Regions from separate parts of the Affinirhizobium helianthi genome, predicted to be linked through region 1. Evidence: riboswitches for the same ligand, from Rfam matches in the RefSeq annotation. Region 1 holds a riboswitch; the other holds the start of a gene.
What was found. A riboswitch is a leader RNA that binds a small molecule or an ion and turns the genes downstream of it on or off. The one in region 1 is predicted to bind thiamine pyrophosphate.

Region 1 (15,688 bases):
TGCTTTATATGGCGGAAAATGGCAGCTGTTTCCAGTATAGAGCGGACCGGATCTTCGCCCAAGCGCCAATATTCACGCGGCGTTTCAGCCCGTGCTGTGATGCTTGTCAGGCCGGGGCGCTGAAAGCTGCCTCGTATGGTATAAAGTAGGTGACACCTTTCAGCGCCCCGTTCAGCGGTTTTTGCACGCGACTCCGGTCTCTCTGCCTGGAATGATGGGGAAGCCCTTTGACCGCCGCCTGACCGAGACCGGCCGGACTACAGACGGCGAAGCTTTCCCTCACCCTTCCCCATGTGTGCCGCACAGGCACGCCCGGCGCGCTCCTTCGGAGATGAAGAGACAGGCTGACGTCCGACACCTGACCGCTTCCCCCGTTGTCGCCAGAGGGAGACCATTTTCCGCGTGCCCGGACATGAGGGTTTTGCGTCTTGCCCCTCACACCCGCGCCGGCCCCGCATCGCCAGCACGCCTGCTGGTGTAACCGTTGCGGAACGGGCAAATTGAAACACAGGTTTTGGGCGTGGCGTATGGAAAAATGCTAAGTGGTTGATGGGGTTGGGCGGCTCTCAGCAGCTATACACCTACCCGAACACTGCTTTGCCGATGACGGGCGTGGAGGGGACCGCCATATCGCGTGGCTCCAGCAGGCCCGCGGAAAAGCCAAGCCTGCCCGCCTCGATGGCCAGCGCAAAAGCCTTGGCCATGCTTGCCGGATGATCGGCACCGGAGACCGCCGTATTGAGCAGCACCGCATCGAAACCGAGTTCCACGACCGTTGTTGCGTGGGAGGGGCGGCCTATACCGGCATCCACGATCAAGGGAATATCCGGAAACTCCGCCCGCATGGCCCGCAGCCCATGAATATTCTGCGGCCCGAGAGCACTGCCAATGGGCGCGCACCAGGGCATGAGAAGCTGACAGCCCGCTTCCAGCAGACGCTCGCCCACCACAAGATCATCCGTCGTGTAAGGGAAGACCTCAAAGCCATCCTCACACAGGATTCGGGCGGCTTCCACCAGTTGGAACACATCCGGTTGCAGCGTATCCTGATGGCCAATGAGTTCCAGCTTGATCCATTGGGTGCCGAAAAGCTCGCGCGCCATGTGGGCCGTCAAAACGGCTTCCTTGACGGTGTGACAGCCTGCCGTGTTGGGCAGAACATGAACGCCGAGTTCGCGGATCAGATCGAAAAAGGCACCGCCTGTGCGCGCACCCGCCGTTTCCCGCCGCAGCGAGACGGTGACAATGTCACAGGCCGATTGGCGCACCGCCTCCGCCAGATCATCCGGCGAGGGGTAACGGGCCGTGCCGAGAAGAAGGCGGGACTGGACGGTTTTGCCGTAGAGTACCAGGCTCATTTCAACCTCCCTGTCTGGGCGACAGAACTTCGATACGATCTCCCTCACTGAGAGGGAAACCTTCCCTCTCCTCTCGGTGGACCAGTTCGGCATTCACTGCCGTTGCCAGCCATTCGCCCTCATACTCCAGCGCCGCCAGCAGTTCACCAAGCGTTGCGATGGCAAGATCGTGGGTTTCGCCGTTGACGATGAGTTTCATGCGGTCAGCCTCCGCGCATTCATGGTGTGGTCCAACATATCTGCCGCCTGACGAGCAAGCGAAGGAGCCAGCAGAAAGCCGTGCCGGTAAAGCCCGGCAATGGCCAAGCCGTTCGGGGTTTGCAGAACACGCGGCATATTATCGGCAAAGGCGGGGCGAACACCTGCGCCAAGCTCCAAGATGCGGGCCTCGCCGAAAGCCGGATCCAGCGCATAGGCAGTGTTCAACAGTTCCATGACGGAACGGGCGCTTGCGGGCGCATCGTCATTGGCTTCAATCATGGTGGCGCCCAGCATGTAACGCCCCTCCCCCCGCGGCACGAGATAGACCGGGTGGCGCGGATGCAGCACGCGCACGGTTCGGCTGAGGTGAACATCCGGCGCATGGAGCATCAGCATTTCACCGCGAACGCCGCGCAGACCCTCAAGCGAACCAATGGCGGCAGCGCCCGTGCAATCGACAACATGATCAAAGCCATGTGCGGAGAGCGGATCATCTGCGTGAATGAAGCGGACACCTGAGGAAGCCAGTGTTTCGGCCAGCTTTGTGAGCGCCAGTCGCGGATCGAGATGCGCTTCGCCCGCAAAGAAAAGAGCTCGACGGAAGCGACCGGAAAGGGATGGTTCCAGAGCCGCGATGCCCGCCTCATCCAGCCATTCGAAACCGCTGGTGCGCCGGGCAAAGCGCTCCAGCTCGCCCCTATCACGACTGGGGGCAACCACCAGCGTGCCCTTGCGCTCCACGAGGCCGGGGACTGCCTGATCCCACCAATTGGCCGCCGACAGACCCATTTGCAGAACAGCCTCCGATGCCGATTCCCGCTCGCACCACGGGGCCAGCATTCCGCCTGCATAATGGGAGGCGCCGAGCCCTGCGGCGGATTTTCGCTCACGGATCGTGATGGCAAAGCCGCGACGGTGAAGCTCATGCGCCAGTGTGAGGCCGGCAACGCCGGCCCCCTTGATCAGGATGGACATGTTCACTCCTGAGCCGGCTCATGAAGCGGCATATAGAGATCGCCGCCCTCGCGGAACTTGGCCGCCATGGCTTCCAGCCCCTCCTTCTGCGCCTCGGCGCGGATATCGTGCGAAATGCGCATGGAGCAGAATTTCGGCCCGCACATGGAGCAGAAATGCGCCACCTTGTGCGCCTCCTTCGGCAGGGTTTCATCGTGATAGGAGCGCGCCGTTTCCGGATCGAGCGAGAGGTTGAACTGATCTTCCCAGCGGAACTCGAACCGCGCCCGCGACAGGGCATCATCGCGCACCTGTGCCGCCGGATGACCCTTGGCAAGATCTGCCGCATGGGCCGCGATCTTGTAGGTGATCACGCCGACCTTCACATCATCGCGATCCGGCAGGCCGAGATGCTCCTTCGGCGTGACATAGCAAAGCATGGCTGTGCCATACCAGCCGATCATGGCAGCACCGATGCCCGACGTGATGTGATCATAGCCGGGTGCAATATCCGTGGTGAGCGGCCCGAGCGTGTAGAACGGAGCCTCGCCGCAGGTCTTCAGCTGCTTGTCCATATTCTCCTTGATCTTGTGCATGGGAACATGGCCGGGGCCTTCGATCATGACCTGGCAATCCTTCGCCCAAGCAATCTTGGTGAGTTCGCCCAGCGTTTCGAGTTCGGCAAATTGCGCTGCATCATTGGCATCGGCAATGGAGCCGGGGCGAAGACCATCGCCCAGCGAGAAAGAGACATCGTAAGCGCGGCAGATATCGCAGATCTCTTCGAAGTGTTCGTAGAGGAAGCTTTCCTTGTGGTGGTGCAGACACCACTTGGCCATGATGGAGCCGCCGCGCGAGACAATGCCGGTGACACGATTGACCGTGAGCGGGATGTAATGAAGCCGGACACCCGCATGGATGGTGAAATAATCCACCCCCTGCTCCGCCTGCTCGATCAGCGTATCGCGGAAGACTTCCCAGGTGAGATCCTCGGCAATGCCGCCGACCTTTTCCAGCGCCTGATAGAGCGGCACCGTGCCAATCGGCACCGGGGCATTGCGGATGATCCAGTCACGAATGTTATGGATGTTGCGGCCCGTCGAGAGGTCCATCACCGTATCGGCACCCCAGCGGATGGCCCAGACCATTTTCTCCACCTCTTCCGCCATGGAGGAGGTGACGGCGGAATTGCCGATATTGGCGTTGATCTTGACCAGGAAATTGCGGCCGATCGCCATCGGCTCCAATTCCGGGTGGTTGATATTGGCCGGGATGATGGCACGCCCCAGCGCCACTTCCTGCCGCACGAATTCCGGCGTTACATAGTCGGGAATAGATGCGCCGAAGCTTTCGCCGTCGCGCTCCAGCTTCTCCTTCAGCGCCTTGCGTCCGAGGTTTTCGCGAATGGCGACAAATTCCATTTCCGGCGTGATGATGCCCGCCCGCGCATAGGCAAGCTGGGTGACCGCCTTGCCCGCAACGGCGCGGCGCGGCTGTGGCTGGACGGGGAAAGCCGGCGTCAGACGTTCACCGCTGGCAAAGCCGTTATCTTCCGGTTTCACATCGCGTCCAGCGTACAGTTCGGTGTCACCGCGCGCCGCTATCCAGCTTTCGCGCAGGCGCGGCAGGCCCTTCTCGATCTCGATGGCGACGGCAGGATCCGTATAGGGGCCGGAGGAATCGTAGACATTGACAGGCGGCTCGCCGGAGGTGGGGTGAAGCGCGATCTGGCGCAGGGGAACCCGGATATCGGGATGCAGTTCACCCTTCACATGGATCTTCGTCGAGGCCGGAAGCGGCCCTGTGGTGACATCAAGTCGTGGAAAATTGGGGGCAATGTTCATCGTGGAACTCCAAGGTTTTCAGGTTTGGAGATCCAGTCATGTCAGCCGGAAAGATGGATAGACGCCATTTGAGGGCAGCAAAGCCCGCAAAACCTCAAGCGCTCGCACCGTCCCTACGCCAGTATGAACTGGATCAGGTTCAACGGGTCACCGCGCTGCGTGATGTTTCACGCCCAGCGGAATCTCAGCCCCTTGCGGGACACCCCTGGTGAATGGGCGTGAGTGTGCGAGCCAAAATGATGGAAGTCAATGCCCGACTTGGCGAAGGCATAAACAACTTTAGATAGTCATTTTCGACTATAATGGATAAGTCGGCTTACGCATCCGGCACGTCGAACACTTCACCGGGCCGAAGGGCGCGAAACCGTTCCGGCTTCATCTGCGCAGCTTGAAGCGCATTGGAAAGCGCTGCCAGAGGCTCCTCGATGCCCTCATCCGTGAGCTTGACCGTGCCCCAGTGATGACCGATGGCATAAGAGGCCTTGGCCAGCTGCATCCCTGCCACCGCTTCCTCCGGGTTCTGGTGCTGTGCCTGCATGAACCAGCGCGGCTCGTAGGCACCAATGGGCAGGATGGCGAGGCGGAAATTGCCGTGCTTTGCAGCCGCGGCCTTGTAATTAATGCCCTGATGGAAGCCTGTATCGCCGATATGGTAGATCTTGCCCGCCAGCGTTTCGATGACGAAGGCACCCCAGAGCGCCATGCGGCGGTCATTCAGGCCGCGTGCCGACCAATGGTGGCAGGGCTCGCAATGAATGGTGACATTCTTGCCGATATAGTCCTTCGAGCCCCAATCCATGACCGTGATGCGCGGATCGTCCAGCTCCGGGCCGAAAATGGCATCATTGCCAAGCGGCGTGATAAAGCGGGGCCGATGCACCGCATGAATGCGCTTCAGCGTTTCAATATCCAGATGATCGTAATGGTTGTGGGTGACGATCACAATATCGATAGCCGGCAAATCTTCCAGCCGGATACCGGGCTGATTGACGCGCTTGGGCCCGACAAACGAGACGGGACTGGTGCGCTCCGACCAGACGGGGTCCGTCAGGATGTTCAGGCCCGCGACCTGGATGAGCATGGAGGCATGGCCGACCATAGTGACGACCAGTCTGTTTCCGCTGACGCGCTTTTCCGGCACCACAGGCGCAAAGGGGCTGGGATAGCTGGCGGGCCAATCCACGCTCTTGCCGTTGAAGCGCCATTTCAGCAGGCCCATGAACCCTTTCGGTTCCTCCCCACCCGGATTGAAGAAGCGCGTTCCATCGAAATGATCCGAAACCGGACCCGTGTAATAGCGGTTCGCAGCCATCGCTCTCCCTGCGAGCAATCCCCCGCCCAGAAGCGCAAGACCGCCAATCGCTGACAATTTGAGGAAATTCCGTCTCTTCATCTTCAATCTATAGGGTGTGCGTATAAAGCCTTCAAGCGTGATACGAAGACTTCGACGCACAGGATCACCAGCCATCAGGCCCTTGGGCAGGTCATCCATCCGGCGTGAAACGCTTGAAACCCTTGACTCACGCCCGCTTCTCCTGTTTAAGCGGCGCGATCTGCTGAAAGTCGAAGTACTTTAGCCGCCGACCGGGACCCGCAAAGGTATAAAGAGATCCCGGAGGTTAACACCCGACAGCGCGTTGCGCCCTCGGGTGCTTTTTGGCTATGCGTCTTGTTTTTCGGCAGTAGAGACCCGACGTTTCCGGTCTATCCCCGGTCAACGTCTAGAAGGATGAAACGATGTTCGAAAACCTCCAGGACCGTCTTGGCTCCATCTTGAGTGGACTGACCGGCCGTGGCGCGCTCTCCGAGGCCGATGTCTCGGCGGCCATGCGCGAGGTTCGCCGTGCGCTTCTGGAAGCGGACGTGGCGCTGGAAGTCGTTCGCTCCTTTACGGATCGCGTTCGTGAGAAAGCCGTTGGCGCTTCCGTTCTGAAATCGATCAAGCCCGGCCAGATGGTCGTGAAGATCGTTCATGACGAGCTCATCGAAATGCTGGGCTCCGAAGGCGTTTCCATCGATCTGAATGCGCCTGCCCCGGTCGTGATCATGATGGTCGGTTTGCAGGGCTCGGGCAAGACCACCACCACCGGCAAGATTGCCAAGCGCCTGACGGATCGCGACCGCAAGAAGGTGCTGATGGCATCGCTCGACACGCGCCGCCCCGCCGCGCAGGAGCAGTTGCGCCAGCTCGGCATTCAGACGGGTGTCGATACCCTGCCGATCATTGCCGGCCAGTCGCCCACCGATATTGCCTCTCGCGCCGTACAGGCGGCAAAGCTCGGCGGCCACGATGTCGTGATCCTCGATACGGCGGGCCGTACGCATATCGACGAGCCGCTGATGGCGGAAATGGCCGAGATCAAGGCCCGCTCCAAGCCACACGAAATTCTGCTGGTCGCGGATTCGCTGACTGGTCAGGACGCCGTCAATCTCGCCCGCAATTTCGATGAGCGCGTCGGCATTACCGGCCTCGTGCTGACCCGTATGGACGGCGATGGCCGTGGCGGTGCCGCCCTTTCCATGCGCGCCGTCACCGGCAAGCCGATCAAGCTGATCGGTATCGGCGAAAAGATGACGGAACTCGACGAGTTCCATCCGCGCCGGATCGCCGACCGTATTCTCGGCATGGGCGATATTGTTTCGCTGGTCGAGAAGGCCGCCGAGAACATTGACGCCGAAAAGGCGCGCGCCATGGCCGAGAAGATGGCCAAGGGCAAGTTCGACCTGAACGACCTGGCCGAGCAGCTTCGCCAGATGAAGGCCATGGGCGGCATGGGCGGCATCATGGGCATGATGCCGGGCATGGCTGGCATGAAGGACAAGCTGGCCGCTTCCGGCATGAACGACAAGGTATTCGACCGCCAGCTGGCGATCATCTCCTCGATGACCAAGGCCGAGCGCGCCAATCCCGATATCCTCAAGCACTCCCGCAAGAAGCGCATTGCCGCCGGTTCCGGCACGGATGCTGCCGAAATCAACAAGCTTCTGAAAATGCATCGCCAGATGGCCGACATGATGAAAGCCATGGGCGGCAAAGGCAAAGGCGGCATGATGAAGCAGTTGATGGGCGGCCTTGCCGGCAAGATGGGACTTGGTGGCCTGGGGGGCGGAATGCCGGACCTTTCCAGCATGGACCCGAAGCAGCTGGAAGCGCTGGCCAAGCAGGCGGAAGCCGCCGGTTTCAAGCCGGGCTCCATGCCTGGACTGCCGGGTGGCCTTCCCGGTGGTGGTTTGCCGGGTCTCGGCGGCGCAAAGCTTCCGGGTCTGGGCGGCATGCCCGGCCTGCCGGGCTTCCCGAAGAAGAAGTAAGGCTTAAAGGAACGCCAGCATGATCGATCCGAAAGTCAAGGACCAGTTGAGCCGCTACCGCCAGTCGATCGACAATATCGACGCGGCCCTGGTGCATATGCTGGCGGAACGCTTTCGTTGCACAAAGGAAGTGGGCGTTCTGAAAGCACATTACGATTTGCCGCCGGCCGACCCGTCGCGCGAGGAATACCAGATCGAGCGTTTGCGCCGTCTTGCAAAGGACGCGGAACTCGATCCGGATTTTGCGGAGAAGTTCCTGAATTTCATTATCAAGGAAGTGATCCGTCATCATGAAGCCATTGCCGCCGAACATGGCGGCGTAACCGAAAAGACCGCCTGACGGCGGCCTCAACACCATACAGCCCGTCGAAGAAGGCGGCCTGAACAGAAAAACCTAAGGAGTTTGAAATGTCCCTGAAGATCCGTCTCGCCCGTGGTGGTTCCAAGAAACGCCCTTACTACCACGTTGTTATTGCTGACGCCCGTTCGCCGCGCGATGGCCGTTTCATCGCCACTGTAGGCCACTGGAACCCGATGCTCGGCAAGGACAGCGACCAGCGCGTCGTTCTCGATGCTGACGCCATCAAGGCCTGGGTTGCCAAGGGTGCACAGCCGACAGACCGCGTTCTGCGCTTCATGGCAGAAGCTGGCCTTGCAGAGCGTGACGCTCGCAACAACCCGAACAAGGCAAAGCCGGGCAAGAAGGCTCAGGAGCGCGCTGCCGAGAAGGCTCAGAAGGCTGCAGAAGCCGCTGAAGCTGCTGCTGAATAATTCACCCTCGGGTGCAAAATGCCAATGAGCGGGTGGCGTGGCAACACGCCGCCCGCTTTGTTGTTTCAGCTTTCGGTTTTCATCGCGCGAAATCCGGGGTAGAGCGTTCAGCGAAACCTGATGCGTGTTGCAATCTTCGAGATTTTCTCCCCTTGAGATTGGCTCTGCACGCTTCAACCTTTTGTTTTGACGCATATCGTTTCCGCAAAACCGCTACACACTTTTGCGCGACATGCTCTGGGTGATGAGATGGCAAAACTGGAAAATCCCATTCTGATGGCGGTGATCGGCGCGGCGCAGGGCCTGCGCGGAGAAGTGCGCGTGCGTGCCTTTACCGAAGATCCGACCGCGATTGGCGATTATGGCAACCTGCACAGCGCGGACGGCCGGGTTTTCGAAATCCTCGAAATTCGCGAGGCGAAAAACGTCGTTATCGTGCGCTTCCGCGGCGTGAACGACCGCAATGCGGCAGAAGCGCTGAACGGTCTTGAACTGTTCATCGACCGCGACAACCTGCCGGACGACGAGCTGGAAGAGGACGAATTCTACTATGCCGATCTTGAGGGCCTTGAAGCAGTCGATGCCGAGGGCACAAGCTATGGCACGGTGAGCGGCGTTTTCGATTTTGGTGCCGGCGACCTTCTGGAGCTGAAAGGGCCTGGCCGCCGCCCGGCGCTCATTCCCTTTTCCGAAGCCGCCGTGCTGGAGATCGACCTGGAAAACGGCAGGCTTCTCATCGACCCGATGGCCGCAGGCTTGATCGATACGCCGGACACGGACCTGCCCCCGCCGGACGGCAAGCCGAAAGGCGACAAGCCGCAGAAAAAGAAGCCGAAGGAAGACTGATAGCCCATGTCGACGCCCTTCCTTGCGACGGTTCTGACGCTCTACCCGGAAATGTTTCCCGGCCATCTTGGCCACTCCCTCGCAGGCAAGGCGATGGAACGGCAGGACTGGGCGCTGGAGACCGTGCAGATCCGCGACTTTGCGACAGACAAGCACCGGACGGTAGACGATACCCCCGCAGGCGGCGGTGCGGGCATGGTGTTGAAGCCGGATGTGCTGGCACGCGCCATCGATTCCGTGGCCGATGATACGCGTCCGCGCCTGCTGATGAGCCCGCGAGGCAAGCCTTTGAGCCAGGAGCGTGTTCGCCAACTGGCGGAAGGCAAAGGGGTGGTGATTGTCTGCGGCCGTTTCGAGGGTGTTGACCAGCGCGTAATCGAGGCGCGCCAGCTGGAGGAAGTCTCCATCGGCGACTACATTCTCTCCGGCGGCGAACCTGCGGCCCTGACGCTGCTGGATGCCGTGGTTCGCATTCTGCCGGGCGTCATGGGCAATGCTCTATCCGGCACGCATGAAAGCTTCGAGACCGGCCTTCTGGAACATCCGCACTATACCCGCCCGCAGGATTTCGAGGGCCGGACAATCCCGGCCGTTCTGACCTCCGGCAATCACGCAGCCATCGAAAAATGGCGTCATGAGCAGGCGCTGGCGCTGACGAAGGAACGTCGCCCGGATCTGCTGGAAAAATCGCCTCAGCCCGTGACGAAGTAATAGATGGTCAGCGCGATGCCGACACAGATGACCAGCACGCGCATGACCGTTTGCGGCACGCGCCGGGCAAGCCAGACGCCCGCATAGCCACCGGCAGCAACCGCCGGGATCATGACCAGGGCCTGCGCCCAGCCGACCACGCCGCCACTGACAAAGACCACGATAGCAACGGCTGCAATGACCGTGGCCAGCAGGTTCTTCAGCGCATTCATGTGGTGATAGGAGCCGCCGGTGGTCAGCCCCAGCACCGCCAGCATCATGATGCCCATTCCAGCCCCGAAGAAGCCGCCATAAATGGAGGTGAGAAACTGGCCGATGAGCGAGGCAGGCGAGCTTGATGAACGCTCCTGCGAGGCTTTCGGCTTCAACAAAGGCCCTGCCGCGAAGATGGCCGTGGCCGCTGCCAGAAGCCAGGGCACCATGGCGCGGAAGGAGGGATTATCCAGCGCAAGCAGGATAAGCGCACCACCCAGCCCGCCCAACGCCGAAACAATGGTGAGAGCGACAGCGCTTCTCCAGCGCTTCAGAAGCTCGCCCTTATAGGCCAGGGTGGAGGTAATGTAGCCGGGAAACTGGACGATGGATGAGGTGGCATTGGCCGAAATCGGCGGCAAACCGGCGAGCGTGAGCGCACCGAAGGTGAGAAACGTGCCGCCACCGGCAATGGCATTCACCGCACCGGACAGGAAGCCCGAGACGAACAGCAGCAGAATGATCGATAATGTCACACCATGTCCTCCCCCATATGGAGCCCGATCCTCCCACCGATCAGGCTCTTCGCAGATAACCGCCGTTACCTGATGCCACAAGCGAAGATTAGGGCTTTCTGACAGTTGAATCTTCCGCGAGGCGGGGTGACAAGCGTGACAGTTTGGTGTAAAGGCCGACGCGGAAATGGGAGTTGCTCCCGTTGACCGCAACAAAGAATGACGAATCCGCTCCTGCCTGACGGTTTTCAGATGGCACGGTTCCAAGGTTTCATCCAAGGTTCCGACGCTTGAGCGCTCTGGTCGTTTCAGAAGAACCTAGAGGTTAACATGACCAACATCATCGCTCAGCTGGAAGCCGAACAGGCTGCCAAGATCGAAGCCAAGCGCAAGCTGCCTGAATTTTCTCCTGGCGACACGCTGCGCGTCAACGTTACCGTTCGCGAAGGTAACCGTACCCGCGTACAGGCCTACGAAGGCGTTTGCATCGCTCGTTCCGGCGGCGGCATCAACGAAAGCTTCACCGTTCGCAAGATCTCCTACGGCGAAGGCGTCGAGCGCGTATTCCCGGTTTACTCCCCGCTGGTTGACAGCGTTGAAGTGATCCGTCGCGGTAAGGTTCGCCGTGCGAAGCTCTACTACCTGCGCGACCGTCGCGGTAAGTCTGCTCGTATCGTCGAGAACACCGGCACCCGCGCCCGCAAGCTCAACGAAGCTGAACGCGCTGCCGCTGCTGAAGAGCGCGCACGTCTGGAAGCTGAAAAGGTTGCAGCAGCACAGGCTCTGGCCGCCGAAAAGGCAGCAGCAGAAGCCGCTGAAAAGGCTGCCGCTGCCGAAGGTGCAGCAGAATAAGTCATCCTCTACAGCGTCGTGCGTTTTATCAAACGCACAAAGGACGCTGTAACACTATAAATCTGCTGCATAATTTTCACCTTAAATCGATTCTGATTTAAAGAATTATGCAGTAGGGGATGTGACAAAGGCGGGCTTGATGCCCGCCTTTTTTGTTTCTACTCCACCGCACGCAAGGCGGCAGGAAGTTCGTTCAGAATGGCCGTACGGGCTCTGGCGCTGGCCGAACCCGGCAGCTTCTTCTCATCCTGGATCAACCGCGCGAACACGACCTTCCGATCTCCCTGTTCTGCAAAGCCAACGAACCAGCCCCAGGGCCGCGCATAATCGAACTCACCGCTCGCTGAACGGGGATAGGCCATGCCCGTCTTGCCCTTGACCTGCCAGCCAGCTGCATCAATCGGGAAACGCTCCATGGAGGCAATCGCCTGCTCCATGGCCTGCGGTGCGACAGGCAGGCTGCGCTTGGCGAGCTTCTGCAGAAAGGCGATCTGCTCCTGCGGCGAGATTTTCAACGATGAGGCAATCCACGCACGCTCAAGCCCGTTGTTCTTGCCCGGATCGCCGGAGAAATCGGCATTGCCGTAGCCGAACCTGCGGGCGTAATCGGTGAGCTTTTCCTCACCCAGCGCATGGGTGATGCGTTGCGAAAACCAGACGACGGAATATTTCAGCCAATGCTCGGGATCCGTTGGCTTCTTCCACTCGGCCCCGCCCCAATCTGGATCGCCCTTCCTGAAATCGAGCACCGGCGCATGCGGGCTTTTCAGAAAGCTGGAATCAAAGCCGATAACGGCAAGCGGGATCTTGAAGGTGGAGGCGGGTGTGACGCGGCGGGCGCAATCGCCCTCTTGCCGAAGCACCTTGCCGCTTGCGGCATCTGCCACCATGGTGCAGATGGTTTCCGCACTCGCGGGCGCGCCCGCAGCACTGGTGAGAACTGCGGCCGCAACCAGATAAATACGCATGGCTTGTCTCTCCTCTCAAACTTGCCAGCCTGTTTTGGCTGCACAAGATGTCGAGAAAGGGATTCAGCTCACATTTTTACGGCAGAATCCCAATGTTCGTCTGCCTTGCCGTCCTTGATGCGCCAGGTGTCATACCAGGTCGTCGTGTAGGTTTTCGACGGATCCTTGGGATCCTTCTCCGTCCGCACCATGGCAACCGTCACCAGATCGCCTTCCGCCTGCACGAAGACCACCGGCGTCTTGATCTTGTCCGGGATGGGCGTCGGCTGAACCTTCAAGACCTTGGTGAAGAAATCGACCACGCCCTGACGGCCAGAGGCCGCATTCGGATTGTGCTGGATATAGCGCTCGGTGAGGTAATCCCCCGCTCTATCCCAGTGATTGGCTTCCAGAAGATCGCGGATGATCTTGTACACCACCTGCTTGTTGGCATGCAGCTGCGGATCGGGGCTGGTGAACAGAGCCTCCTTGTCGGCAGCTTCAACAACGGCTTCCTGCGCGGAGGCAGAGCTTGCGGCGAATGCACCAACGGAGGCGGTGGCAAGGAAGAGGGCACTAAAGAGGGACTTCATGAAATATCTCCGGCTTGGAATGGAACCGGAAAATAGGCATGTCTGGCGGGTGAAAAAAGGAGGCACATTCCGTGCCCATGGTTCCCGGCAGGGAACCGACCCCGGCAGAGGCTGCCGGGGTCGCACCGCATCAGATGACAGCGGCGCGTTTCTTCGCCAGCATTCTGCCCACCATGATGACCAGCACGCCCGCAGCCGCAAGGCAGGCAGACAGGAAGAACATGGGCGCAATGGTGCTGCCGGTTGAGTCCTTGATCCACGGCACGACATTCTGCGCAATAAAGCCGCCGAGATTGCCGACGGAATTGATGGCGGCAATGCCGGCTGCGGCCCCTGCCCCTTTCAGGAAACGACCGGGCAACGACCAGAACACCGGCTGACCGGCAAAGATTCCGGCAGCGGCGATGCACAGCAGCGTGAACTGCACCACAGGCGCGGTGACAATGGCCGAGAGCGCAAGGCAGATGGCACCAATGAAGGCAGGCCCGACGATATAGGGCGTCTTGTTTTCCGTCTTGTCGGCGGCGGACGGGATGATCCAGAGCGCCAGCGCCACGATGAGCCACGGAATGATATTGATGATGCCGTTCATGGTATTGGACACGCCAAAACCCTGCACAATGGTCGGCAGCCAATAGCTGAGACCATAGGCGGCGAGCGGAAAGCCGATATAGCAAAGCGACATCAGGAGAACGCGCGGATTGACGAGCGCCTTGAAGCCGTTATCGGCATGCTCGTCCATGCCAGAATTTTCAGCCGCCAGACGATCACGCAGCCACTGCTTTTCCGCATCGGTCAGGAAGTGGGCCTTGTCCGGCGTATCATCCAGATAGAAGTAGGTGAAAACGCCCGCAACAACCGCCGGAACGCCGGTGGCGAGAAACACCCATTCCCAGCCAGCCAGGCCCAGCAGGCCATCCAGATCGAGAAGCACGCCGCCCAGCGGCGCACCGATTGCATTGGCAAAGGCGCTGAAGATCATGAAGAGACCGACCATGCGGCCGCGGTAATCCTTGGGGAACCAGAGGGTCAGCAGATAGAGGACGCCGGGAAAGAAGCCAGCCTCCGCAAGCCCCAGAAGAAAGCGCAGGATGTAGAACATCGTCGCATTCTGGGTAAATGCCAGCGCCACCGTCACAAGGCCCCAGCTGACCATGATACGGGTAAACCACACACGGGCGCCGAAGCGGTTGAGGAAGAGGTTGCTCGGCACTTCAAAGATAAAATAGCCGACGAAGAAGAGCGACGCGCCCAGACCATAGGCATATTCGCTAAGGCTGAGCGCATCGACCATTTGCAGCTTGGCATAGGACACGTTCTGCCGGTCGATATAGGCGATCAGATAGAGCAGGCCGAGAAACGGCATGAGGCGCCAGGTGATCTTTGCGATCAGCGACTTTTCAGAAACCAAAGGGCTTCCTCCTAAGAATAGATATAGGGCCCCCGTGCCCCGGTGTGTGAGTGGAAATAGCGGAAGCAAGACGCGCGGCAAGAGCAGCCGGCAGACACTTGCGAAAGCAGGCTCTTGCATAGTGGCCCGTTTCCGTGAAAATCACCCCGCCACACATACAGGAGTTCCCATGCTATCCCGCCGTCTGCTTCTCTCCGGTCTCGCAGCGCTGCTTCTCGCGCCCTTTGCCATAGAGCGGGCACAATCGGCGGAACTCCCAGACCTGTCCGGTCGCACCATTGTGGTGGTGACGGAAAACGCCTATCCGCCGCTGCAATTCGTCGATCCGAAAACCGGCACGGCCATGGGCTGGGAATATGATGCGATGAACGAAATCGCCAAGCGCCTGAAGGCCAAGGTGGAATACCGGACCACCGCCTGGGATGCGATGATCCAGTCCGTTTCCGACGGCCAGTTCGACATCGGCATGACCGGCATCACCATCAAGGACGACCGCAAGGAGAAGGTGGATTTTTCCGACCCCTATATGCGCTCGGAGCAGTTCATGCTGGTGCGCGGCGATGAGAAGCGCTTTTCCGATGCAAAGAGCTTTGCCGATACCAAGGATGCCCTGATTGCCGCCCAGCCCGGCACCACGCCGTTCTACACCGCCGTCTATTCCGTTCTGGATGGCAATGAGCAGAACCCGCGCATCAAGCTGTTCGAGACCTTTGGCGCCACGGTTCAGGCACTGAAGACGGGCGATGTGGACATGGTTCTGACCGATGGGACGGCTGGCAAGGGCTATGTCGATGCCTCAGAGGGCGGCTTGAAGCTGGTGGGCGGCCCGCTCGGATCGGAAGATTTCGGCTTCATCTTCAAGAAGGGTTCGGATCTGGTGAAACCGGTCAATGCCGCGATTGCCAGCCTGAAGGCGGACGGCACCTTCGACGCGCTGAACAAGAAGTGGTTCCTCGATTACAAGATGGGCCAATGACAGCCGTAAACAGGGCAAGGCCACCAGCGGATTTCCCCTGGTGGCTGGCCGTTCTCTGCCTGCTCTTCATCACTTTCGCGGCGGTCATTGCAACAGAGGATCTCTATTCGCAGATCTTCCTGACCGTGGCGAAGGGCTTGGGCATTACCGTGAGCGTGGCGCTTCTCGCCTTCTTCCTGGCCTGCCTGCTTGGAATGGGCATTGCACT
Region 2 (15,688 bases), on a different contig from region 1:
TGCGCCGCCGCCACCGGCTGCATCTGCTGTGGCACGACTGGTTCCGTCTGCGGCGCTTGCGGCAGCACGAAACTGCCATCGAAGCCCCCTTCAAAGAAGGCGAAGTCAGACAGCCATGGCGAGACGCTTTCAGGCGCAACCGACAGGGTTTCCGTCGAGATCACCGCATTAGCGGGCGCGGCCTGAACCTGTTCAGGCGCGGATTGCGGCGCGACCGCAACGGCTTCCTCAGCCGGGTTGTAGTTCGGACGGGCGCGCTTCACGATCAGCGCGCGGGGTGACGGTTGCGGCTTCACCTTCGGCGCCGAGGGCGCCACGGGATGCTGCATGGCCTGCGCTGCATTTTGCAATGCATCGACCAGCAATTCGGGGGCAAGGCTTTCCCCGCGATATTGATGCTGGGAATTTACATCAAGCGGCTCCACAAGCCGGCTCTCTGCCGCTGGCATACGTTCTTCCGGCGCAACAGGACTAACCTCGGCGCGCAGCTTCGGCTTTGCCAATGCGCTTTCTGGTGTGCGGGTAAAGCGCACATTGGGCGCCAGTCTAAAGGCCGCCTGCCAAGGCGCCTGCGCAACATTAACCTGGTTGGGATCCACGGCTGGCGTCATCGGCGCTTCCCGCGAGAACTGCTCGCGCGGATCCTGATCCGGCGATGCTTCGTCCTGGGAGGGATTGGAATAGTTGGTTCTATTAAACTGCATGATACCGACCGCATACAAAATGGCACCTGCATGTAATAAAAAATAAAGGTTAATGGCTCCTTTAGAGAGGCATTTCCGCTCGCACCGAAAGCGCCAGAAAAAGCCCTTAAAATTCAAGGAAAATCACACTAAATATCTGTAATAAAAAGCAGAAATAAATCTTCCTGCGGGTACCAGATCGATCGATCAGAACATCGGGCCATCCAGAAGCAGCTCATCTGCCTCATCGCGATCCATCGCAAAAATGCGGTTGCCGATTTCATAGGAAAAGCCCTGACGCGCAAAGGCAGACAGCTCCTTTGCCTTCTGCCTTTCATCCACGCCAACCTTGCGGAACGGACCGAAGGCACGCCGCCGCGCGTAGATGACCGCTGCCCGCAGGTCGTCCGCGTCGCTGACCGCCTCATCGGCAATCTCTCTCGCCACGCCCTTCTGAACCAGTGTCTGGCGGATGGCCTTCCTGGACTTGCCGACACGTTGAGATGAGCGGGTACGAACCTGGGCGTAGGTTGTATCGTCCAATGCTTTCACATCATAACCGAATTGCACGGCCGTACGCACGAGCGCCGTCACCTGCTCATCGGTGATGTCCTCGAACTTCTGACGCGCCTTGCGGCTGATGGCCTCCGCCAGTTGTTTTTCTGTCATCATGCGCTTTGACAGCCTGTAGGCAGCAGAATTCTTCGCCCATGCCAACATCCGAGCCGTCGGCACCGCCGATGCATCCCCGTTGGTTTCGGAAAACTCAGTATCTTCTGCCATTGCGATTTGCCAATGCGTTTCGCGAGTTTGCAAATTCGCTCGTCACGCTTTAAGCCCATGTTTTGACACCGTTCGTTTTGCAAAACCGCAGCACACGGTTTCGCTTGAAGCTTATGCGCTTTCCAAACGCGATGCAAAAGCACCGGCAGGAGGGTTCAAGCCTTACGCCTCAACGACGGCGTGAATCTTGTCCATTCCGCCAACGATTGCTGCAAAATCCTGCCAAACAGATGTTGCGCCTTCTCGCCAGGTATCCATGTCCAGAGGTTGCAGGAGCTGCCCGCCGTTCTGCCGGGCCACTTCCACAGAGCGGACTTCATCCTCGTGGACCAACTGATTGAAGTAGCGTGCGCCGGATTGCGCCGCTGCCGATAGGACACCCCGCTCTTCCTCGCCCAGACTGTTCCAGAAAAGAGCTGAAAAATAGACGACGCCAGAGGCACGAATATGGGCCGTCTCGGTCATGCAGGGAACGACCTCGTAGAGCTTGAAACCCGTATAGGCCGATTTGGTCAGATCCATCGCATCGGCAACGCCTGTAGAAAGGGCGTTATATGTTTCGGTGATCGGAATACCCACAGGGGCCGCACCATAAGCGCTCCAAAGCTTGGTGTGTAGAGGGCTTTGAATGACGCGAATTCGCTTGCCCCGAATGTCTTGCGGCGTTGTGACTGGCTCCTTCGTCAGCAGATGGCGCGCACCGTAATCGATGAAACCGGAAGCAACGAAACTCTGCACCCGCAGCTTCTCCTGCAAGCTTATACCTGTATCACCGCTCACAACACGGCGCAGATGTTCAGCATCTCGAAACAGAAACGGCAGATCAAGCAGCTGCAGTTCCGGCACCCAGCCCGAAAGTGCCGAAACGGTGGAGAGGCTCGCCTGCACAGCCCCCAATCGGCTGGCTTCAGCCACCTGCTTTTCACCGCCCAGAGCACCGTTCGTAACAATGTTGAACCGGAAACGACCCGGCAGTTGTGCCTCAACCTGCTCCTGAATGTGCCGCCAGATTTTTGTTTCGGGCTTATCCTCGCCCAGCAGAGAGGCAACCGTTACCTGTGTGGCACGGGCATGGGCAGAACCGAGCAGGGAGGGCAGTGCAAGCGATGCGCCAGCGGCTACCTTCAGGAAGGCACGGCGATTGGCAGAGATCATGAACTTCACCTTTCAGAACAAAAGCGTTCCTGCACACAGCAGCACAAGGGCGACAAGAAGCGCCGCCAGATAGGGCAGAGCAGCGCGAAACAAATCAGCAGGCGGGATGGCGGTCACCCCGGAGACCACATAGATCAGAATGCCAAGTGGCGGTGTTAGTCCGTGGATCATCAGGTTGACCACCAGGATGACGCCAAAGTGGATTGGGTCAATGCCAGCCGCCGCAGCGGCAGGAAGGAGAATGGGGCCAAGCAAGAGAATAGCGGCACCAATATCCAGGATCAGCCCCGCGACCAGCAGGATCAGGTTCGCCACCAGCAGCACAGTCCAGGGGCTGCTTCCGAAGGCATGGACAAGCCCAGTCAGCTGCTCAGAGACACCATCGACAGCCAGGAGGAAGGCAAAAGGGGCCGCCGACCCAATCAAAATGCCAATGGCTCCCGCTTCGAGCGCGGATTGGCGAAGGCTGGAGAAAATCTCCGCCCCTCGCCGTTTTCCAGCAAGTGCGAGCAGGAACGTGAAGCCAGCAGCAAGCGCTGCTGCTTCCGTTGGGGTGACAATACCAAAGCGGATGCCGAACACGACGATGATCCCCAGGCCAAAGGCCGGGATCGCGGCATGTGCTGCTCTCCACCGCTCCCGTACCGACGCCACCTTACGGGATGCACCGCCTTTCACCGAAAGCCGAATGGCCACGGCAAGGCAAAGCGCCATCAAGGCACCCGCGACGAAACCACCCGCCAGCAAAGACCCGACAGAAATATTGGTTGCTGCAGCCAGTAGCAGGAAGGCGATGGATGGCGGAATGACATTATCCAGCACCGAGGATGCGGCGATGATCGCGCCCGCCTGAGCAGGTGGATATCCGTTTCTCACCAGTTGCGGCTGAAAGGTTGATGCCCCGAAGGCCGCATTTGCGACAGAAGAACCGGATGCGCCTGAAAAGATCACACTGGTCAGAAGAACAGTCTGTGCCAAGCCGCCGCGACGGTGCCCGACAAGCGAAGCCGCAAATGTCACCAGCCGCTCCGCCGCACCCGACAGGGTCAACAGGGATCCGGCGAGAAGGAAGAAGGGTATGGCAAGCAACAGAAAGCGAGACATGCCGTTGACGGTTGAAGAAACAAGCGCCGGCTCCGTCAGGCTGCTCCTGAACGACATAGCAAGACAGGCTGCAGCCAGAAAGGCATGCGCTAGTGGCGCCCCGGAGAGAAGCCCGACCCCGGCCAGCACTGCCATATAGATGCTTGGCGACCATTCGGTTTCGAACTGCACAGACCGACTGCCCCAATAGAAAAATGATGCGAGGATCAGGGAAACAGCAAGCCGCAGGTGCTTCTTCTCCGCCAGGCGATCAAGGATCAGCATGAGGAGCAGAAGAATCGCACCGACCGCGACAAACGCAAAACGGATCCACTCCGGCAGGCCAAGCGTCGGAGACATGCCGCCGATGGATGCAATCGTGCCAACCGCACCGCTCAACAGCACCAGCGCTGCGATTGTGGAAATGCCGTCAGCTAAGACTTCGGCGCACAACCGCGCCTGCTCCGGCAAGAGCCGGTTCAAAACATCGAAACGCATCGCCAGAGGCCCGCGAAAAGCGAGCGGCAGGCTGAGCGATATCAGCGCAAGATGCAGCCATATGCCCAGCTCCTCCTGACCGATGAAGCCCGCATGAAACACATATCGCGCTACGACATTGGCGAGAACAAGACAGAGCAGAAGCCCCAGCAACGCGGCCAGCACTGCTCCAACGGCCTGTTCCACACCCGTCCTGAAGCGTTCAATCAAGCGGGCCACCATTGATGGAAGTGATGTACAGGCCCCCGGCCCTCACCGACCTGTAAACTGCGACCGGCGTTCAGTGCCTGGTGCAGATAGGTTTTCGCTTTTGTTGCCGCCTCAACCAGCGTCAAGCCTTGTGCCAGACCTGCCGTGATGGCCGCAGCCAGAGTACAGCCAGTACCATGATCATTCCTGGTCGCGATCCTCTGCGCGCTAAGCACAAGCACGTTATCGGACGTCACAAGGTAATCGACACTGTCGGTGGTGTCGCCATGACCGCCCTTGATCAGGACAGCCTGCGGACCAAGCGCCAGTATCCGCTGTGCCTGTTCCCGCATATCTTCGGCAGATCCGGCAATGGGAAGACCAGTCAGCAAGGCGGCTTCCGGCAGATTGGGCGTCACAACATGAGCCTTCGGAAGCAGACTTGTCTTGAGAGCGTCTATGGCATCCTCCCGCAGCAGTCGGTCTCCGGATGTCGCAACCATGACCGGGTCCACCACGATCGGACCACCGAAGGCCGATAGCTCGTCGGCGATTGTCTTGATCGTCTCGATGCGCGAAACCATGCCGATCTTCAGGGCATTTACCTTCAGATCAGAGAAGACTGCCTGCATCTGCGCCGCGATGACTGCCGCTGAAATATCCTCAACGGCTATGACGCCGCGGGTGTTTTGCGCTGTTACAGCCGTGATGACGCTTGCGCCATAAACGCCGAGCGCAGAGAACGTCTTCAGGTCGGCCTGAATGCCCGCGCCGCCTCCGCTATCGGAACCAGCCACAGTGAGTGCAATCGCTGTCATCACACACTCTCCCTCAGGCTTTCATCGATACGCTTGCGAAAGGCGGATACGGCAGCGGCGGCATCCGGCATCCGAAAGAGAGCGGAAATCGCGGCAACGCCATCCGCACCCGACGCAATGACATTGTTGATCCTGTCCTCGGTAATGCCAGCAATGGCACCGACGGGCAGCCGGGGATTCAGCTGGTAAATGCGGCGACGCAAAGCGCGGAAGCCCTCGATCCCAACGGGTGGATCAGGATTGACCTTCGACAAGGTTTCAAAGACGCCACCAATGCAGGCATAGTTGACGGGCGCCCGGCCTGCCCTGTCGGCATCAGGCAATGACTTGACTGTCACGCCGATGATGGCGTCGGCACCGAGAATATGCCTCGCCGTTTCAGGCTCCATATCCTCCGCACCCAGATGCACGCCATCAGCATTCGCAGCAAGCGCAACATCGACCCGGTCATTGATCACGAAAGGCACACCTGTCCCGGCAATCGCTCGGCCAATCGACACTGCCCGTTCAACCATCAGCCGGGTCGATGCTGTCTTATCCCGATACTGAATGAGGGTGGCACCGGTGCGCGCCGCGCAGGCAGCCAGTTCGGCCAGTGGCGCAACATCCAGCAGCGACGCATCCACAATGGCGTTCAGCCGATAATCAACAACTCTCATGACTGATCCTCGCCCTCTCCCGAATGTTTTCCGTCGTGATATTCGCCAGGGCATCGAGAAAGGCGGGCTCGAAACTTCCCGGCCCCTTCGCCTCTTGCGCTGCCATTTCGGCGGAGCAACCCGTCACCGCCAAGGCAGAGGCTGCGGCCAGAAGCGCATCTTTCTCCACAGCCATGAAGGCCGCGATGACGCCGCCAGAAAGGCAGCCCGTTCCGGTGACCTGTGCCATCCAGCCATGCCCATTCTGGATGCTGACAGCGCGTTGCCCATCCGAGAGCAAATCCACCGGCCCCGTCTGAATTCGCAAGCTCGCGCGCGTATCTGTTATCAGCGCCATCTCCGCTGCATTGCCACGAACGATGGTCGGGCCGAGCGCGATCAGCTCCCGAGCGAATTCCAGGCGCCCGCGCGAATAATCGCAATGAACGGGATCAACGATCCATGGCTTTGCGGCGGCATTGGCAATTTCAACAGCAATGCGGATGACGGCACGGCGTTCCGCATCCAATGTACCGAGATTGATTGTCAGAGCATCCGCCTTGGCCACGAAATCGGCGATTTCATCGCGCGATGAGGTCATGGAAGGAATGCCACCTACCACGGTGATACCATCGGCCGTGAACTTCTGAACCACCGTATTCATCAGGCAGTGAACACGAGGGCGCCGGGCGCGGACCTTCGCCAGAAGATCTGCCGCATGATGAGAGGTCGGCAAGGATCTGCTCACGGTCATTTCAGCTCCACAGCCAGTTCGCTGACCTCAGGCGCCTTCGCGACAAGGCCGCTGTCTGCCATGAAACTTCCGAAGCGTTGGTAACGCGCGGTATCAAGCGCGGCGGGCCGCTTGGCAAAGCGCGGCAATGTATCGGTGAATGCCTTGCGGTTCAGTTCGTTATCGAGGTCCGGATAGGCTTTCAGGAAAAGCTGCAGCGCCTCTTCCGGATGATTGGTGAGATAGACCGATGCCTTTTCCACGGCACGAAGAAAGCGCGGCAGGCGAGAATCGGAAACCAGATCCTTGCGGGTCACGAAAACCAGTTCATCATAGATCGGCACACCGTGCTCTTCCGGGAAAAAGGCCCGGCCTTCCTGGCCTTCGAGGCGCAGTTGGGTCATTTCGAAATTGCGGAAACCGCCGATCGTTGCATCGACTTTCCCGGCGATCAGCGATGGTGAAAGCGAGAAATTCACATTCACCAGCTCGACATCTGAAAGGGAAATGCCTTCCCTTTCCAGCATGCGCTTCAACATGGCATCCTCGAAACCGGAGACCGAGAAGCCGATCTTCTTTCCCTTCAGATCCTTGAGGCTCTTGATGGGACCATCCGCCAGAACCGTGACAGTGTTCAGCGGCGTCTCCACCAGCGTCCCGAAGCGGACAAGCTGAAGCCCCGCGGCATGATCCAGATAGAGATTGGGCTGATAATGAATGCCCACATCCGCCTGTCCCGTTGCCACAAGCCGCGGAACTGCAGAGGGGTCGGATGGCGGAATGAGGGTTACCTCAAGGCCCGCCTCACTGAAATATCCCTTCTGTTGGGCCACGACCAATGGCGCGTGGTCGGGATTGACGAACCATTCCAGCAACACGTTCAGCCTGTCGGCAGCCAGAGAGCTGCCGGAGTTGAACAGAAAAAAGATCGCACTGAGCAGGGCGAGGAATCTGGCTTTCATGGAAGCTTTCCTGATGGGAGCGTTGCTGCGCGGAGAGGAGAGACATCCTCGCGCGCCCAAGGGACGAGATTGGCTGTCAGCCGGTCCGTGACCAAGCGGAGCAGCACGGTGAAAAGAGCGAGGATGGCCATCGCGGCGAACATGACATCGGTTTGAAGCCGCGCATTGGCCTGCATCATCACAAAGCCAAGACCGCCGGAGGCCCCAACCCATTCGCCGACAACCGCGCCCAGTGGAGCGAGCGGCGCGGCGATGCGCAAGCCGGAGATGAGGGCGGGCAGAGCGAGGGGCACTCGTAGATGCCACAATGTTTGCCAATGGCTTGCCTGCGTCAGGGCCGCCGCATCCAGCATGGCCCGATCCGTTCGGCGCAGGCCATCGTGAAAGGCGGAGGCGACGGGGAAGAAAATGATGATGATCGTCATCGCCACCTTGGACGCCATGCCAAAGCCGAACCAGATCACTAGCAAGGGCGCGAGCACGAAGACCGGGAAAGCCTGCAATACCAGAACCAGCGGCCAGAGCATCAGCCCTGTTCTGGGAAAAGCCGCAACGCCGAGCGCCGTTACTGCCCCCAGCGCCGATCCGGCAAGCAGGCCCAACAGAATTTCGCAGCCAGTCAACAGTGTGTGTTGAACCAGAAAACCCGGCTGGTGCCAAAAAACCTCAAGCACAGCGGATGGCGCAGGCAGCAGATAGCGGGGCGGCGCAACCAATGTCGCAATCGCCTGCCAGAAGACCAGGAGAACAGTCAGGGAAAGCGCTGCCTGCCGAAGGGTCATGGCATAGCCATACCGATCAGCCGGAAGTGGTCGACAATGGTGGATGGACGCGCCATCGCTACGCAAACTCCTGCCCAATTTGGATTCGGGTCAGGCGATGAAGCGAAGCAGCGCTGGCATGGCGATTTTCCGTTCCTACGCCGGTATGACCCGGATCAGGTTCAAGGGTCCGGCTCACCGCCATCTCAGCACCGTCTGGTGCTCCCCTCGGAATAGCTGCACCTAACGGCAAGCAGGCCGACATGTCAACGCACACGGTAGGTTTCGCCTTCAGGGATACGAATGACTGCAGGTTGTGCAGTCAGATAGAATGACATTGAACCCAGCGTCGAAGCCGACTAGATCAGGACATGGCCTTCAGGTTCGTTCACACCGCAGATTTACATCTCGATTCGCCGCTTCGCTCGCTCTCGCTGCGAAACCCCGAGCTTGCCGCATTGATTGGCGATGCCACGCGCCAGGCGCTGATCCGCATTGTGGATCTGTGCCTGGAAGAGCGAGTCGATGCACTCATCATCGCTGGCGATCTTTATGACGGCGACCAGACATCGATGAAGACGGCGCGTTTTCTGGCGACGCAAATGCAGCGTCTGCATGAGCCCAATATCAAGGTCTTCAAGATTCGCGGCAATCACGATGCGCTTTCGCGCATTACACAGGAGCTTGTGCTGCCGCCCTCGGTGAAGGTGTTCACCGGGCGGGCAGAGGCCGTCGAGTTCAAGCATCTCGCGCAGACGATCGCGATTCATGGGTTGAGTTTCGCAAAGCCGCATGCGCCAGAAAGCCTTCTGCCCAAATACAAGCCAGCAGTGCCGGGCGCCGTCAACATCGGCATCATGCATACGAGCCTGGCGGGCGCCCCCGGCCACGATCAGTATGCGCCATGCTCGGCTGCCGATCTTCATGCCGCCGAATTTCACTACTGGGCGCTCGGGCACATTCACCAGCGCACTGAGCACGCGGGCCAGCGCAAGGTCATCATGCCGGGAATGCCTCAAGGGCGCGATATCAACGAGGCTGGCGAGAAGAGCATCAGCCTTGTGACGGTTCATGACGATGGCAGCGTTACGGTGGAAGAACGCCTGACCAGCATCGCGCAGTTCGAGCGTGCCAGCGTCGACCTGTCGGGTTCGACAGACTGGCGTGAGGTTGTCGAGCGTATTGAACGGAGCCTGCAGGACCTGCGCTTGGCAACCCGATCAGACCATCTGGTTGCTCGCCTCAGGCTGAAAGGCTCGACCCCGCTTGCCTGGACGATCCGGCGCGACCTCGATTTGCTGCGCACGGAAGCCGAGCAGAGGGCTGAACGAACCGGCAAGACCTGGATTGAGAAGATCGAACTGGACATTCATTCACCGAGCACGGACCAGCCAGCAAGCGGTAGCGACCCTATTCTGGAGTTGAACCAGATCATGCGCGAGCAGGTGATCTCGTCGGCTGGCTATCGCGAGCAGGTACGCGAAATGGTTCAGTCGCTGATGGACGATCTGCCGCCAGAGGCACGGCAGATAACGGGCAAGGACGATGCCGAATTCGAGACATTCCTCGAAAACCTGATTGCAGAGGGTGGAGAAGAGCTGATCGCCCGAATGGCCGAAGCCCGGAGCGAGAACGACTGATGCGCCTGCGCCGCCTTGACCTCACTCGCTATGGCAAATTCACCGACCGCATTCTCGATTTCGGAGAACGCCAGCCAGAGACACCTGACCTGCATATCGTCTATGGCTTGAACGAGGCAGGTAAGTCCACCGCATTCTCAGCCTATCTCGACCTGCTGTTCGGCATTCATGACAAGTCTCCTTACGACTTTCTGCACGCCTACAGCACCATGCAGATTGGCGGACGGCTGGAGATAGACGGCCGCGAGCAGGAATTCACCCGCGTCAAGAAGCGGAGCAATTCACTGCTCGACCCGGCAGGGCAGCCCCTCCCGGAAGCGCTCCTCACCTCGGCGCTGGGCGGGCTGACCCGCGAATCCTATCGCGCCATGTTTTCGCTCGATGAACATTCGCTTCAAGAGGGCGGCCGCTCCATCGTGGAAAGCCGCGGCGACCTGGGCGAGCTGCTGTTTTCGGCCAGCGCGGGCCTTGCGGAGTTGAGCGCGGTGCTGAACCGGGTGAACGAGGAGACGCAGCTCTTCCACAAGAAGCGGGCAAGATCGACCCAACTGGCCGAGTTGAAGCAGAAGCTTGCCGACGTGCGCAAGGAGCGCGACCAGATCGACACCTACGCTACAGCCTATGCCTCGCTTCTCGCCACCAGAGAACAGGCACAGAAGCAGTATGATGATGTGCTGGCGGAACTGGGGAGCGCCAGAAGCCGGCAGGCTGAGCTTCAAGCCAGGCTTCGGGCCTACCCGCTATCGCTGGAAGTGCAGCGTCTCGCTCGTGAGCTTCAGGCCTATGAAAGCCTGCCGAAGCCGCCGCGTGAGTGGCAGGCTCTGCTGCCAGACATGATCCGTGACGAAACCCGCCTCCACACTTTGAAGGCCACCATGGGCAGCACGATTGCCCGGCTGGAGCGGGAACTGGACGACATCCAGATCGATGACAAGGTGCGTGCGGCTGCCACGGCAATTGGCAGCATCGCGGAAGAGCGGGGCGTGATCATCGGCATGGAGAGCGACCTGCCACGCCGCCGTCTGGAGTTGCGGGAAAGTGAAACCCTGCTGGGGCAGCACTTAAAAGCCCTTGGGCGCTCGCAGGAAGAGGATCCCCATCGACTCATCCTTCCCGCCGCGCTGACCGGAAAACTGCGTGATCTGATCGAGACGCGGTCGGGGATCACGGCTGCGATCACCTCCGCCAGCCGTGAGCTTGAACGAAGCCGCGAGGCGGCCGCCGACCTTCGCCGCAAGCTCGACGCACTGACCGAAGATCATCCGGCAACGCCGGACCTTGCCCGACTGCAGGCAGCTCTGGACCGTTTGCACAGAAGTGACAAATCGGCCCTCGTTTCCATGGAGGCGCGGGGATTGGCGCGCTTGCGCAAGGATGTCGAGCAGAGCGGCCTGGCTCTTCTGCCCTGGGAAGGCGGCGAAGAGGAATTGCAAGCTCTCGTCGTACCGGATGGGCGACGTATCGATAACTGGCGAATGCAGGCAACGGAGCTTGATCGTCAGTTGCTGCGCGCGCGGGAAGCCGTGCAGGAGGCAAAGGCTTCCCTGGCGCAAACTCAGGCGCGGCTCACCGCTCAACAAGGCCTGTCCGACAGCTTCGATGATGAAACAGCCGCAACCCTTCGCCGCCAGCGGGATGAAGCATGGAAGCAACATCTGGAGATGCTGGATCGCAAAACGGCCCTTTCCTTTGAAGAGGCCATGCGCGCTGACGATCAGGTGTCGGAAATCCGCCTTTCCCGCTCCGGAGAAGTGGCGGAACTGCGAAGACTTCGACAGGAAAGCTCAGCCGCAGGAGCCAAACTGGAACAGGCAGACGCAGCCGTTCACGAGCTGACCGAAAAGCGTGGCGAGCTACTGGACGCCATCCGCGCGGCACTTCCTTTCGAAGCGGACCACCTAGCGGACGCCTTCTCGCTGCTAAGTCTTTGCGAGAGATGGCAGCAGGGGCGTGAGCGTCATCTACAAGCGCTCAAGCAGCTTAGAGAGGCTGAAGAACACCTAGCAGCCCTGCAGACGGAGCTGCAGAAGGAAACGGACGAGCTGGATCATCTGGTTCGCCGTTTTGCCATCGACCTGGACGGCGATATGCAGCAGGCTGAAAAGCTCGTTGCGGTTCTGGAATGGCTGGACCATGCCAAGCGCAAGCTTGCCGAGCGTGACCATCTTCAAAGGCGGCTGGAGGAACTCGGGCGGGATCTGCGTGAGCGCGAGCGGGATGCTGATGCAGCAACACAGGCGCAGGCCGGCTGGCAGGCGCAATGGCAGGCAGCGCTGTCCCAGACCTGGTTTGCCGAGGAGACCGATGCAGCCTCCGTACGCGCCATACTCGATACGCTGAGTGAACTGCCCGCCATTCTTGCGCAGAAGGATCAGCTGAGCCATCGCGTGACATTGATGGAGCAAAACATCACATCCTTCCGGCAGACTGTCGAGAAAACAGCCTCGGATCTGGGCTGGGATGAAACGGGCCTCTCAGCGCCTGCCTTGGCAGAACGGCTGATACGGGCGAAGCTCGACATGGAAAAAGCCGAAGAGATGAGAAACGCCAAGCTGGAGGAAGTCGCGAGCCTGAAGGGAGAATGGCAGGCACTCGAACTTCGAATGGCTGGCCACGCAGCGCAGCAGCAGAAGTTTGCCGAGTTCTTTGGCGTTGCCACGCTCGACGATATCAGCAAAAAACTGGAAGATGTTGCGGAGCGGGATCGGCTGGAGAAACGGAAGGCAGAATTCGAAGCGCAGCTCATCTCCGAACTTTCCGCTAGCGATCTTGCCAGCGCCACGTCGCTTCTGGCCGCCCTGGATGTTGATGCCGCAAGAACCGAGAGCGAACAGCTTGCTGAGCGGATTGAGAACCTCGCTCAACGAAGCCGGGTCCTCTTCGCGGACTTAACAAAAGCACAAGACCAGATCGATGCGGTTGGCGGCGACGATGCCGTGGCGCGTCTGGAAGCCAAGCGTTCCACGATTATCGTTGAACTTGAGGAGCTTGCTCTTCACTACCTCAAGCTTCGCGCCGGGACGCTGGCCGCAGAAAATGCGCTTTCCATCTATCGCGACAAGCATCGCAGTTCGATGATGACACGCGCTTCGGCCGCATTCAGTCAGATGACGCGTGGCGAATATAGCGGCCTGAGCACACTTCCCGATCGCGACAAGGAAATCCTGATTGGCGTGACGAAGGAAGGTGGTTCAAAGCTGTCCGACGTCATGTCGACCGGAACCCGCTACCAGCTCTATCTGGCCCTCAGGCTCGCCGGCTATGAGGAGTTTGCAGCAGTACGCCCGTCAGTTCCCTTCGTCGCGGATGACATTATGGAAAGCTTCGACGAGCCGCGTTCAGAGGAAGTTTTCCGGCTTCTCGGCAATATTTCCCGCCTGGGACAAGTGATCTATCTCACCCATCATCGCCATCTCTGCGACATTGCCAGGGCCACCGTTCCGGGCGTTCGGATCCACCAGATCTGAACGTCGGCAAGTGCTTGGGTCAAAAGCTGAAACTGACATTGCAGCGCCACCTGTTTGCCGCTATGTGCACTGATATATCTGCATTTTCAGTTTTTGCGCACCTTCGTAAGGAGCGGCTGCCATGACCTCACCCGATATCAATCCCGATGCAGCAACGGAAGTGGCAATCCGTCAGGAGCTGACGCTTGTGGCACTCGGCAAACGTTCTGCGGATGTGGCGCTGAGGGTTGGCAGACTGCTGGATGTCGCAACGCGAACATGGGCGCTGGATCAGGAAATCATCATCAAAGGTCGCCGCATTGCCTATGTGGGTCCAGCGGGAAGCTATTCAGGCGAGGTTGCGCGGCGGATCCACGAGCCGGACCTTTCGGCCATTCCAGGCCTCGGCGAAGTGCACAAGCACATCGAAAGCTCGCATCTCACACCGGAATATGAAGCCGCTCTGGTTCTCCCGCGCGGCAATACCTGGACATGCGAGGCGAGCCACGAATTCTCAAACGTCAACGGCGCAAGGACGCTCGAATTCTGGCTGAAAGCCCGTGAAGCAGGATCGCCACTGAAGATCTTCCCCCTGCCCGGCTCTGCCGTTCCGCCAACGGGCTATGAACATGGCGGCGGCTATCTTGGCTATGACGAGCAGAAAGCCTTCATGAGACAGAGCCTGATGGTGGCAGGTCTCGATGAAGTCATGGATTGGCCCGCCGTCTGGAACCGGGAAAACCCTTCCTATGAGCGCCTTTGGGGCATGATCCGCGCCACTTTCGAACAGCGCGGCGTGGTTGAAGGGCATGCAGCGGGTATTCGCGACCTCCCCACGATCAATGCTTTTGCCGCCGCGGGCCTTGCATCGGACCACGAAGCCTGGACCTTCGAGGAGCTCTGGGACAAGCTGACCCACGGTCTGTTCATGGAGCTTCGCCCGCACAGTCTGCCGGACGTCATTCGCGGCCTGCTTGACAGGGGGCTGCAGGATTGGTCCCAGATTGCCTTCACCACAGATGATCGCAGCGCATCCGATACGCTGAAAATGGGGGCGACCGATTATAATGTGCGGCTTGCCATTGAGTCCGGACTTGCACCGGAAATCGCCATTCAATGCGCGACGATCAATCCTGCGCGGCACATGCGCCTTACGCCATGGGTTGGATCCATCGCGCCCGGTCGCTACGCCGATATCGTTCTCTTGTCGGATGTTCAGCGCTTCGACATCGCCAAGGTCTGGGCGGATGGCCAGCAGGTTTCGGAGGGAAAGCGTTACCTACTGGATGTCCCGAAGATCGATTGGCCGGAATGGGCTACAAAGACCATTAATATTGGCCGCGCTTTGACAGCCGAAGACTTCGCCATTCATGCCGAGGCCGGTCGAAGCACCATGCAGGCTGCGGTGCTACGACCCTTTCACTGGGATGACCATTTCCTGACCTACGAACTGCCGGTCGAAGACGGCAAGGTTCAGCGCGATGAGAGCCGTAACATCACCAAATTTTCTGTCATCGATCGCTTCTCTGGCAAAGGGGCAGTGTCAAGAATGTTCTGGGTGGGCTGCGGACCCAGAACCCCGGATACCGCGCTCGCCTGCTCCATGGCACATGACAAACACAATATCTGGTGTGTGGGTTCTTCCGATGCGGCGATGGCGAAAGCTGTCAATGCGATAGCCCGGAATGATGGTGGTTGGGCGCTTGTACGCGAAGGCGATGTGGTTGCAACGGTTCGCTACGAGGTTGCAGGCCTGATGACATGCCGGCCGCCGGAATTGCTGCATGAGGAAATGCAGGCGCTCTACGCCGAAGGGGAAAAGATCGACTGGATGTACGAGCCGACGTTCAGCCCGCGCTGGTTCCCCGGCTTTCCGGAACGCCTCGCCTTTGCGACACTCACTTGCGCGCCCTGGCGCTGGGTGCTTGTGGCACCCAGCGAGTATGCACCGCAAGGCCTGGTCAACGTGCAGACCGGCGAAGTTCAGCCAGTCGTGTTCTGATCAGGCTGCTTCTGCCGGAAGAATGCAGCACTGCTCAGCAACAGGCGTGAGCACGGCTTGTGCGCCCGGCTCCAGTGGCTCAGCCAGCGATCCATTGGCCAGATAGGTGCCGGAGGCTGTGGTGCATTGATACTGGTAAGCGCGCCCCAGATACGTGCGGATGCCAAGCGTCAACGGCATGCCCTCACCTTCCCTTGCGACCGCCAGTCCATCTGGCCGCGCGGCCAGAATGAAACGATCAGGGATTTCTCCCAGCCTTTCCTGTGAAAGCCGAAGCTGTGCGCCATCCACCGTTTC

Region 2: linked by a shared signal. The riboswitch ahead of ACFSE1_RS05795 (ABC transporter permease) and the one ahead of thiC (phosphomethylpyrimidine synthase ThiC) in region 1 are both predicted to bind thiamine pyrophosphate.

What each region holds. Positions count from the first base shown of each region.
Region 1 covers NZ_JBHUEQ010000023.1:128,703-144,390, reverse strand. Annotated here, with positions in the region: gene ACFSE1_RS12845 (thiazole synthase) at 582-1,358, opposite strand; gene thiS (sulfur carrier protein ThiS) at 1,360-1,557, opposite strand; gene thiO (glycine oxidase ThiO) at 1,554-2,534, opposite strand; gene thiC (phosphomethylpyrimidine synthase ThiC) at 2,537-4,357, opposite strand; TPP riboswitch at 4,450-4,574, opposite strand; gene ACFSE1_RS12825 (MBL fold metallo-hydrolase) at 4,674-5,750, opposite strand; gene ffh (signal recognition particle protein) at 6,095-7,666, shown strand; gene ACFSE1_RS12815 (chorismate mutase) at 7,686-8,006, shown strand; gene rpsP (30S ribosomal protein S16) at 8,075-8,437, shown strand; gene rimM (ribosome maturation factor RimM) at 8,687-9,283, shown strand; gene trmD (tRNA (guanosine(37)-N1)-methyltransferase TrmD) at 9,290-9,994, shown strand; gene ACFSE1_RS12795 (sulfite exporter TauE/SafE family protein) at 9,976-10,722, opposite strand; gene rplS (50S ribosomal protein L19) at 11,032-11,553, shown strand; gene blaOXA (class D beta-lactamase) at 11,712-12,521, opposite strand; gene ACFSE1_RS12780 (nuclear transport factor 2 family protein) at 12,590-13,093, opposite strand; gene ACFSE1_RS12775 (MFS transporter) at 13,224-14,504, opposite strand; gene ACFSE1_RS12770 (transporter substrate-binding domain-containing protein) at 14,674-15,480, shown strand; gene ACFSE1_RS12765 (amino acid ABC transporter permease) at 15,477-15,688, shown strand, end outside.
Region 2 covers NZ_JBHUEQ010000006.1:145,425-161,112, forward strand. Annotated here, with positions in the region: gene ACFSE1_RS05755 (DNA translocase FtsK) at 1-704, opposite strand, end outside; gene recX (recombination regulator RecX) at 891-1,466, opposite strand; gene ACFSE1_RS05765 (TRAP transporter substrate-binding protein) at 1,629-2,621, opposite strand; gene ACFSE1_RS05770 (TRAP transporter large permease) at 2,634-4,424, opposite strand; gene thiD (bifunctional hydroxymethylpyrimidine kinase/phosphomethylpyrimidine kinase) at 4,409-5,209, opposite strand; gene thiE (thiamine phosphate synthase) at 5,209-5,868, opposite strand; gene ACFSE1_RS05785 (hydroxyethylthiazole kinase) at 5,855-6,601, opposite strand; gene ACFSE1_RS05790 (ABC transporter substrate-binding protein) at 6,598-7,542, opposite strand; gene ACFSE1_RS05795 (ABC transporter permease) at 7,539-8,324, opposite strand; TPP riboswitch at 8,440-8,542, opposite strand; gene ACFSE1_RS05800 (metallophosphoesterase family protein) at 8,675-9,943, shown strand; gene ACFSE1_RS05805 (ATP-binding protein) at 9,943-13,410, shown strand; gene ACFSE1_RS05810 (adenine deaminase) at 13,532-15,391, shown strand; gene ACFSE1_RS05815 (ABC transporter ATP-binding protein) at 15,392-15,688, opposite strand, start outside.